One region of the Ruminiclostridium herbifermentans genome, then DNA from elsewhere that is predicted to be linked to it. Evidence: a T-box and tRNA genes for the amino acid it is inferred to sense, from the RefSeq annotation. Region 1 holds a T-box; the other holds one or more tRNA genes.
What was found. A T-box is a leader RNA that pairs with one kind of tRNA and senses whether it is charged. The one in region 1 lies ahead of pheS (phenylalanine--tRNA ligase subunit alpha), so its partner is inferred to be a tRNA-Phe.
Positions count from the first base shown of each region.

Region 1 (4,853 bases):
TCACTCTTAATCTTACTTCCTAGCAATATACAAACATTTTTGTGTTGTTCACATTTTTCCTTTGGATTTGCAGCAGTAAATACACTTCCAATTTCAAAAATAGAAAATTCCTCATATACCTTTTCATTTTTCTCAGCAAAGCCCAACATACAAGGAACCATGCTTTCCCTTAAGGTGTTAGCGTCCTGTGCTTGTGGATTCAGAATTTTTACCTGTCCATTAGTTTCAATTCCCATCTTGGCATTATAGGTATTGTCATACCAAATATAACTCATTACCTCGCTTGCACCAAATCTCTCAGAAAGCAGTTCTTTAATTTTGTGGTCTAAAAGCCTATCCTCGTTATATTCAAGAGGCTTTAAAGCGATATCCAAGGTTTGTGGAACTATATTATCATAGCCATATATTCTAGTGATTTCTTCTATAATATCAACCTTCATTGTAATATCCTTTGTTGCTCTGAAGGTTGGGACTTTTATTTTGAAAGTATCACCCTCAACATCCACTTTGAATTCCAATGATCTCAATATTTCAACCATTTTTTCTTGAGGTAGGTCGTTTCCAATATACCTGTCAATATAAGGCTTTGTAATTGTGATGTCAATCGGCTCTAGCTTTTGGCAATAAACATCAGATAAAGCTGAAGCAAAATTAATATTTGGGTTCATATCCTTTAACAGTTTAACAAATCGTTGAATTGCAGTAACTGTAATATTAGGGTCAAGGCACTTTTCATAACGAGCACTTGCCTCAGTACGAAGTCCAATTTTTGTTGAACCCTTTCTTATTGAAGGACCATCAAATGTAGCCGATTCTAGTAAAATAGATGTTGTGTCCTCCAACACTTCGGAGTTTTCTCCCCCCATAATACCAGCTATAGCTACTGGTCTTTCCTTATTACAAATAAGCAATACATCCTCAGGCAAATTTCTTTCAGTGCCGTCAAGTGTCTTGAACAGAGTAGGTTCTTTTGTAGACCTAACAACAATTCCGCTTTCCACCTGTCTGCTGTCAAATGCGTGCATTGGCTGTCCAAGTTCAAGCATTAAGTAGTTGGTCAAATCAACTAATGGTGAAATTGGTCTCATTCCACAGTAAAACAGTCTTACCTTCATGTTCATTGATGTTTGTAAATTAGTGGCTCCATCTATTTTTATGCTGGAATATCTGAGACATTTTTCTGTATCTTCAACATTAATATCAACTTTATCCTTACCCTCTGAACCAGCTAAGCTGTCTAGTTGCATTGGCTTTAGTTCTCTGCCATAAATAGCTGCAATTTCACGCGCAATACCATAATGTCCCCATAAATCTGGTCTGTTTGTTAGAGATTTATTGTCTATCTCTATAATAACATCATCAATATCAATTATAGATTTAATGTCTGTACCTGGTGCATAATCTCCTTCTAAAATCAAAAGTCCACTGTGGTCATCGCTAATGCCCAATTCTTGAGCTGAACAAAGCATACCATAGCTTTCTACCCCTACCAATTTCACTTTTCCAAGCTTAGGAAGCTTTTTAACAGAACCGCCTATTTTTGCTAATGGAACTAAAATGCCTTCTGTAACATTTGGAGCTCCGCATACTACTTGCAGTATTCCGTCACCTGAATCAACTTGAGTAATTTTAAGCTTTTTAGACTCTGGATGTGGAACAACGCTGATTACCTTGCCAACTACAACATTCTGAATGTCCTGACCAACAAATTCTACATCTTCAACTTCTGCTGTAGACATTGTGAATCTATACCAAAGTTCTTTTATATCTATACCATCTAAATTAACATAATCCTTTATCCAATTTAATGAAATTTTCAATTTACTTTCCCCCTATCTTACCGAAAATTGTTCCATTGCTCTCAAATCTCCCGAGTTGAGAATACGAATGTCACTGATTCCATATTTCATCATTGCAAGTCTTGTCAATCCTACACCAAAAGCAAAGCCCGTATATTCTTCAGGGTCAATACCTCCTGCACGCAGAACATTCGGATGAACCATTCCACAAGGTAACAATTCTATCCAACCTGAATGTTTACAAGTAGGACAACCAGAACCACCACATATCATACAGTTAAGATCCAATTCAAAGCCAGGTTCAACAAATGGGAAAAATCCAGGTCTTAATCTAACCTTAACATCTCTTTTGAATATCTCTGACAGCAGTATTTTCATTACATATATTAAGTTTGCAATAGAAACATTTTTATCTATCATCATTCCTTCAAGCTGGAAGAAAGTATTTTCATGTGAAGCATCAGTGCTTTCATTTCTGAAGCATCTGCCAGGAGCTATTACCTTAAGTGGTGCTCCGTATTTTTGCATAGCTCTTACCTGACATGGTGAAGTATGAGTTCTAAGCAGCGAGCCATTTTCAAGCCAGTAAGTATCTTGCATATCTCTGGCAGGATGGTTTTTTGGTATATTGAGTGCCTCAAAGTTGAAAAACTCCTCTTCTACCTCAGGTCCGTCAACTATATTAAAGCCCATACCTGTAAATATTTTTTCTACTTCTTTTTGAACAATAGTAACTGGATGTAGTGAACCTACTTGGAATTTTGTACCAGGTAATGAAATATCAAAGCTTGAACCCTTGCTCAATGACTTTTTGACATCATTATTACTTATCTCCTTAAATTTTGCCTCCAATAATTCACTCAATTCATTTTTAAGCTCATTTGCCTCTTGACCAAACTGCTTTCTCTCTTCAATAGCCATGTTCTTGAGATCCTTGAGCATTTCTGTCAATTCACCCTTTTTTCCTAAGAGTTTTACTCTAAGTTCTTCAACCTCATTACTTGTGGCAGCTGCTTTTATTTTGCTAAGAGCCGCATCCCTTAAATTACTGATTTTCTCAATCACGTCTATTATCTCCTTTCATATTATATCCATATATATCCACAATCTTAATAAGCATAGTATCCAGCAAGTTCCTGACATAGACCAATTCCCATATTCTAGGTTTGAACCAATTTTTAAATAATAAGTTTGAAAACCAACAATTAATACCAACAACTAAAATCTTAAAGTTGAGTTTTTTTCAATTTCATTTTCAATTTCAAATCAAATGAAAACAAAAAATAAAGCCTTCATCCCAACAAAGGGACGAAAGCATTTTTCGCGGTACCACCCAGATTTTTCAGCAATATAGTTAAGTTTTACTAAAACACAGCTTGATTATTATTTCAAGCAACAAAACTATATAAACTAAACTCTTGTAATTTTAACGGCTTTAACCGGCAGCTCCTACATTAATACAGTGTATAATTTGATAAAACAATAACTATTCGACAAAAATATCAAATCATATAATATACACTATACTGTTCAAAGCTGCAGCTCCGGAGGGAACTTGGGCAAGTAGTCTGTTAAAGGTACTTTCAGCCGATGATACCTTATCTCTGCAACATCCTGCTCTCGCTTACTTTTCTCCATCATTGCCTTTATTTATTTAATTATCATACCAGCTTTCAATAAAACGGTATTTTTTACAACCAGTTATATGTAGATTATTATAGCAATATAAATTTAAACATTCAAGAGTGGATTTTTATTATTTCAACTTTACACTATAACCATAAAATATAAAAAGATTTGAAAAGATATTTTAAGAATTGTTAACATACTTAAAACATGAACTAATTACTAAAAAAAGTAGTGCCAGATGAATAAGGGAATGTGGAAATAATCAACATAATAAAAAAGTATAAAAGTATTATAACTAAAAATAAATATGAAACAACTTTGATAATAATGTCGCAATTCAAAAAATGCATATGTTTTATTGCAGTTTATAGCAATTAAGAAGACACCGATAAAGTATAGAAATAGCTCCATACTTAGATGTTGGCTATTTCTATACTTATTCAAAAAATTAAATTAATATTTTTATTTCTAAATATATTACTAAAACCTCGCTATTGAAAATGCTGATTCTATATTCAAAACAGCATTATTTATATTTTAACTCAAGTTTTATCTTCATCTATCTCCTCTTTCATTTTCCTAACAGCATCCTGCCTTCTAGAATTTTTTTCTATTAATCTTTTTTTCAATAAATCATCATTTGTTTTTTCAAGTATTTCATTAGCAACTTCAGCATTATGCATAGTCTTATTAATTTTAGTTTTAACTCTTTCTTCTTCGGCTACACGGTTATCTGGATTTTTAGTTTGCTTCATATTTATGTCCATGTAATCATTAAAACCTATTGAAACATGGACTTTCGCACCTCCTCTAAAAAATATATAATTAGCTTTTTTTATTATGTCCACAAAACAAAATTGTAAACAGCCACTTGACGATAATTTCAGCAAATAATACAATATAATATAAATAACATTCCAAAGGATAACATATGAGTTATAAACGCTTAATCCCAATGGTATTATCATTATTTATTTTACTATTTCCACTTTATTTCTTTTTAATTAAAATATCCAGCAAAGATTTTTCATATATTCTTCCATTCATACTGCTAGTGACTTACTTCTTGTACTGCTTCAATTTTATTCGAAAAGAATTTATAAAAATAAAGGCAGATAGGCAGACTGGTATTCTAGAAAAAACATTAGTTTTGTGTGATTATAATGTTCTTTATACAAGAAATGAGAAATATGGTGCTATGCCTCCAATCCCTACTGCTACATTTTTATCCTATGATAACGATGAATATATTCACTTAAGCGGAGACTTTTCAAAAGTTGATATGCATCCTGGGAAAAAATATAGGGTAAAATTTTATAAAGAATCAGGACTCCTAATTGACATAGAATACAATAAAAGCAAATCAAAAAAATTAAAACTCAATGTTAAATCTAAAAATCAACTAAAAAATAAATATTATAATTT
Region 1 covers NZ_CP061336.1:1,763,815-1,768,667, reverse strand. Annotated here, with positions in the region: gene pheT (phenylalanine--tRNA ligase subunit beta) at 1-1,820, opposite strand, end outside; gene pheS (phenylalanine--tRNA ligase subunit alpha) at 1,833-2,864, opposite strand; T-box leader at 3,101-3,449, opposite strand; gene EHE19_RS07395 (hypothetical protein) at 3,971-4,183, opposite strand; gene EHE19_RS07390 (hypothetical protein) at 4,360-4,853, shown strand, end outside.

Region 2 (4,853 bases), 1.0 Mb from region 1:
CTGGTTCACAGCGGCTCTCGAGGATACGGCCAGACAATCCTAGATGAAAGCATAAAGCTTTATGAAGCCCAAAATGGTCTGCAATCAACTTCTTCTGCAGCCAAAGAATATCTTTCAAAACACGATAATGCTATCTTCTGGGCTGCCATTAATAGAGAACTAATAGCATACAGAATTCTTAGGGCACTTGGAATAAACACACATACTATTAAGTTAGTTGACAGTTCCCATAATAGTGTGAGTATTAAAGAATGTGATAACAAATTGCTGTATATTCACAGGAAAGGTGCTTCACCTAGCGATGCAGGAGCAGTAGTAATACCAGGTTCTAGAGGCTCTCTTACTTATCTGGTCATGCCATCTGATAACACCTGCATATCAGGCTATTCATTGGCACACGGTGCCGGACGAAAATGTGAACGAAGCATGTGCAAGTCAAGGCTTGAAAACAAATACACAAAGGAAACAATCAAATATACCAAATTTAAAGGCAGAGTTATTTGTAATGATAATAATCTTCTTTTCGAAGAAGCTCCAGAAGCTTATAAGAATATTGATACAGTAATTCAAAGCTTATTGGACTTTGGCTTAATAAAGGTGATTGCAACCTTTAAGCCCATATTAACTTATAAAAACAATTGATACAGGCAATTTATTATCGCCTAAATTTCTGATGATATCGGACGATAACTCTATAAGTATATCACTTTTTAAAATGGAGGATTTATGTGGATACAAATAAGTTCTGGAAAAGGTCCTGATGAGTGCGAACTTGCAGTAAGCCTTTTTCTAGAGTCATGCAAAAAAGAATGCAAGAAAAACAATATAAAAGCTACCGTTATTGATGCTGTACTAGGACATATATCAGGTAATCTAAAATCGGCACTATTATCCCTGGAAGGCAATGAACACATAAGTATTAGGCCGAGCAATGAAAATCACTCGGCAAATGCATATAATGAAATTATTAGCGGCACAATTCTTTGGATTTGCAATAGCCCGTACCGTCCTAATCACAAAAGAAAGAATTGGTTCATTAATATTGAGGTGTTTAAGAATCCTGACAAACTTAACTTTTTTGAAAAGGATGTAAGGTTTGAATCAATGAGAAGTTCTGGTCCAGGAGGGCAAAACGTCAATAAAGTGGAAACGGCCGTCAGAGCAGTACATATCCCTACAGGGCTGACTGTAACAGCTAGTGAAGAACGTTCACAGTATATGAACAAAAAACTGGCATTAAGCAGGTTATCAATGCTTATCGAAGAAAAAAATACTGAAAGCTTCACAGCTCATAAAAAAAAGCTGTGGATACAGCATAATACTCTCGAAAGGGGCAATCCTTTTAGAATTTATGAAGGTAGAGAATTTAGATTAAAGCAAAAATAAATTAAGAATATTGGGAGTTTGGCGCACCAAAAAGCATTTAGTCTTCTTATTGCCTGCGGACTGCCCACGGATGGTTTACCTGCCTGGCTTTCATCTATAACTGTATAGTATAATTTTGCGGGAGTTTAGGGACTAAGTGCTTTTATTTTGGAGGCGCCACCCGGATATTGAACAGGTTCAAATCCTAATACATTTTGTGAATAAAAAAAGTATTTAGCTTTTTCAACTAAGTACTTTTCATGGAGGCGCCACCCGGATATTGAACAGGTTCAAATCCTAATACATTTTGTGAATAAAAAAAGTACTTAGCTTTTTCAACTAAGTACTTTTCATGGAGGCGCCACCCGGATATTGAACAGGTTCAAATCCTAATACATTTTGTGAATAAAAAAAGTACTTAGCTTTTTCAACTAAGTACTTTTCATGGAGGCGCCACCCGGATTTGAACCGGGGAATAAAGGTTTTGCAGACCTTGGCCTTACCACTTGGCTATAGCGCCGTTAAATTGAGACAGACTACATTTGCAATCTGCCTCTTAGTTTGGAGCGGGTTAAGAGATTCGAACTCTCGACTTTCACCTTGGCAAGGTGACACTCTACCACTGAGTTAAACCCGCATGTAAATTGCAAAAACTTTCGGTTTACTTTGATATGTATCCTGTTCTGTACTCTTCATTTGTTAATATAAAGTCTGAGTACTCAACAGTGGCTTTCATTGTATTCCTTGTTTTTTCAATTTAGTATTGGTGCCCAGAGCCGGAATCGAACCAGCGACACGGGGATTTTCAGTCCCCTGCTCTACCGACTGAGCTATCTGGGCAAATTGGCGACCCGGAACGGGCTCGAACCGTCGACCTCCAGCGTGACAGGCTGGCATTCTAACCAACTGAACTACCGGGCCAATTTGTATGTCTTTCACGGAGTTTGGTGGGAACTATAGGGCTCGAACCTATGACCCTCTGCTTGTAAGGCAGATGCTCTCCCAGCTGAGCTAAGCTCCCAAGGCTTAACTCCGTGAGCGACAATTGATAGTATACAAGACAATGTTAATAAAGTCAACACCTTTTTTTAGCTTTTTTAAAAATTATTTTTATCTTACGTTATAATACTCCATAATGCTTCAAAAATCTAAAAATATTACATTTTATTTCTTATTCTGAATCTCCATAACTAGCTTTTCTATATCATTGTGAGTGAAGTTATATTTTGTATTACAAAAATGGCAATGAAGTTCTGCACCCTTACCATCTTCAAGTATTTCAAGCAAGTCATCTTTTCCAATACTAATCAAATTTCTTTCCATCCTATCTCTTGAACAGGTGCAAGTAAAGCTGCAAGGTACTTTTTCAATAACTTTTGGATCCATTCCATCTAGTAAACGCTCTAAAATCTCTTCTGGAGTAGTTCCCTCTGACAATAGCTTTGATATAGGAGGAAATCCTATTAACCTCTCCTCTAGCTTCTCAATTACCTCCTCTTCTGTTCCTGGCATAAGCTGAATTATAAAGCCACCTGCACATTTAACACCACTTGCATCCACCAATACTCCTAATGATACCGTTGATGGCACTTGTTCAGAAGTAGCAAAATAGTATGTTAAATCATCAGCTATTTCACCAGAAACCAAATCAGAAAATCCCACATATGGTTCTTTTAAGCCCATATCCTTGATAACATTTATATGTCCATAGCCCACAGCTGTTCTTATATCTAATTTACCACGTTCAGTTAATGGCAAATCAACACTAGGGTTATGAACATATCCCCTAACATTAGCTTTTGAGTCTGATGCAACCACAATGCCTCCAAGAGGCCCATCACCCTTAATTTGAATTGTAAGCTTATCTTTATCGCCCTTTAACATTTTTGACATCATTCCAGCCGCTGTAAGCGTCCTACCTAATGCGGATGTAGCTATTGGCGAAAGTCCGTGTATTTGTCTAGCTTTTTCCACAAGTTCTGTCGATACTGAAGCAAAAGCACGTACTGTTCCTTCAGCTGCAGTCACTCTTACAATGTAGTCATTCATATATATACCCATGCCCTATATTTATCATAAAAATTGAGGAAAAATGCATTCCCCGAGTAGAAATAATATGGGCTTGGTCCCTCCTTTTCTATTCCTTTATATCTTTCAACATATCTTTCAACATATCTTTTAACCTTTAAACCTAAAAGCCTGTCTCGTCACAAAATAAATATTCTGTCAGCGGAGAATCGATAGTTATTAATGCTACACTTAAACTTACTTCACACATGACCTTAATAACTATTTAATATTATTCAAGCTTCATACAAATAGATGAAACTTTAATGCATTGAAAGTATTATTCTAACACAAATTTAGTTAAAATTTACGAAACGTTTTCATATGCTTTTATTTAAGTTTAATTATAGTATTTCTCTAAAATATTGAAAACCCCGATATATATAATATATCGGGGTATTAATGGCTACTTCAGTATATAGTTAAAGCAAATATTATGCTCTCTGAACGTTTGCAGCCTGAGGACCTTTAGCTCCTTCAACAACTTCAAAAAGTACTTCTGAGCCTTCCTCAAGTGTTTTGTATCCATCCATTGAGATTGCTGAAAAATGTACAAATACGTCATTTCCGCCATCTCTTTCGATAAATCCAAAGCCTTTTTCAGCATTAAACCATTTAACTCTTCCCTTTTCCATCGATCAATTCCTCCTGAAATATAACTAAACTTATTGCGCGATATGATCGCGTTCATTTAACAACATATAGAAGTTTATCACATATCTTGCAAACTGTCAAATGATATTTATTTTTGCTGTACATATTGCTACAAAGAACTGCGTATCATGTAATCGCTATAATATATTTTTTCGTCTTTTTCAACAAATTACTCCTGTAAATATAATGTAATGATTTAACTTTTAACCTTTTTGCAAACATAAAAATTTCTTTGACTCTTTTCAGAAGGTTTTGATAATTTTAATTCATTATAAACAGCTAAAAATTTCAAATCTGAATTATTAATAAACTTCATTATTTCATCATGTGAATATGCCCTTTCAAAATGTGTCTCATCAAATCTTTCATAAAGCATATCCTGTCTTACAAAAAAAGTTAAATCAAACCTAGCTATTTTTGTTTTACTATTGTACTCATTTTCCCAAAGATATGTAACATTATCACCTATCTCATAAAATAAATTATCTGAGAGGATATTTTCAAATTTGTAACATGTATTAACATCAAAAATAAAAAGTCCGTTTGGATTTAAATAATTTTGAACCAATTTAAATAATTTCTGGATTTGAGTTTCTTTCGTTAAGTAGTTAAAACTATCAAGCAAGCAAACAATTACATCTACCGTACCATATAGTTCAAAATTACACATATCCTGATTCAAAAACAATATATCAAGACCTTCTTTTTTAGCTTTTTCATTAGCGCAGTCCAACATCTCTGTAGATAAATCCAAGCAAATCATCTCA
Region 2 covers NZ_CP061336.1:723,504-728,356, reverse strand. Annotated here, with positions in the region: gene EHE19_RS03135 (RNA ligase RtcB family protein) at 1-642, shown strand, start outside; gene prfH (peptide chain release factor H) at 727-1,386, shown strand; tRNA gene EHE19_RS03125 (tRNA-Cys) at 1,811-1,885, opposite strand; tRNA gene EHE19_RS03120 (tRNA-Gly) at 1,928-2,002, opposite strand; tRNA gene EHE19_RS03115 (tRNA-Phe) at 2,130-2,205, opposite strand; tRNA gene EHE19_RS03110 (tRNA-Asp) at 2,210-2,286, opposite strand; tRNA gene EHE19_RS03105 (tRNA-Val) at 2,311-2,386, opposite strand; gene hslO (Hsp33 family molecular chaperone HslO) at 2,530-3,414, opposite strand; gene EHE19_RS03095 (cold-shock protein) at 3,867-4,067, opposite strand; gene EHE19_RS03090 (class I SAM-dependent DNA methyltransferase) at 4,283-4,853, opposite strand, start outside.
Region 2: it has a tRNA-Phe gene. The T-box ahead of pheS (phenylalanine--tRNA ligase subunit alpha) is inferred to sense a tRNA for this amino acid. The anticodon was not compared.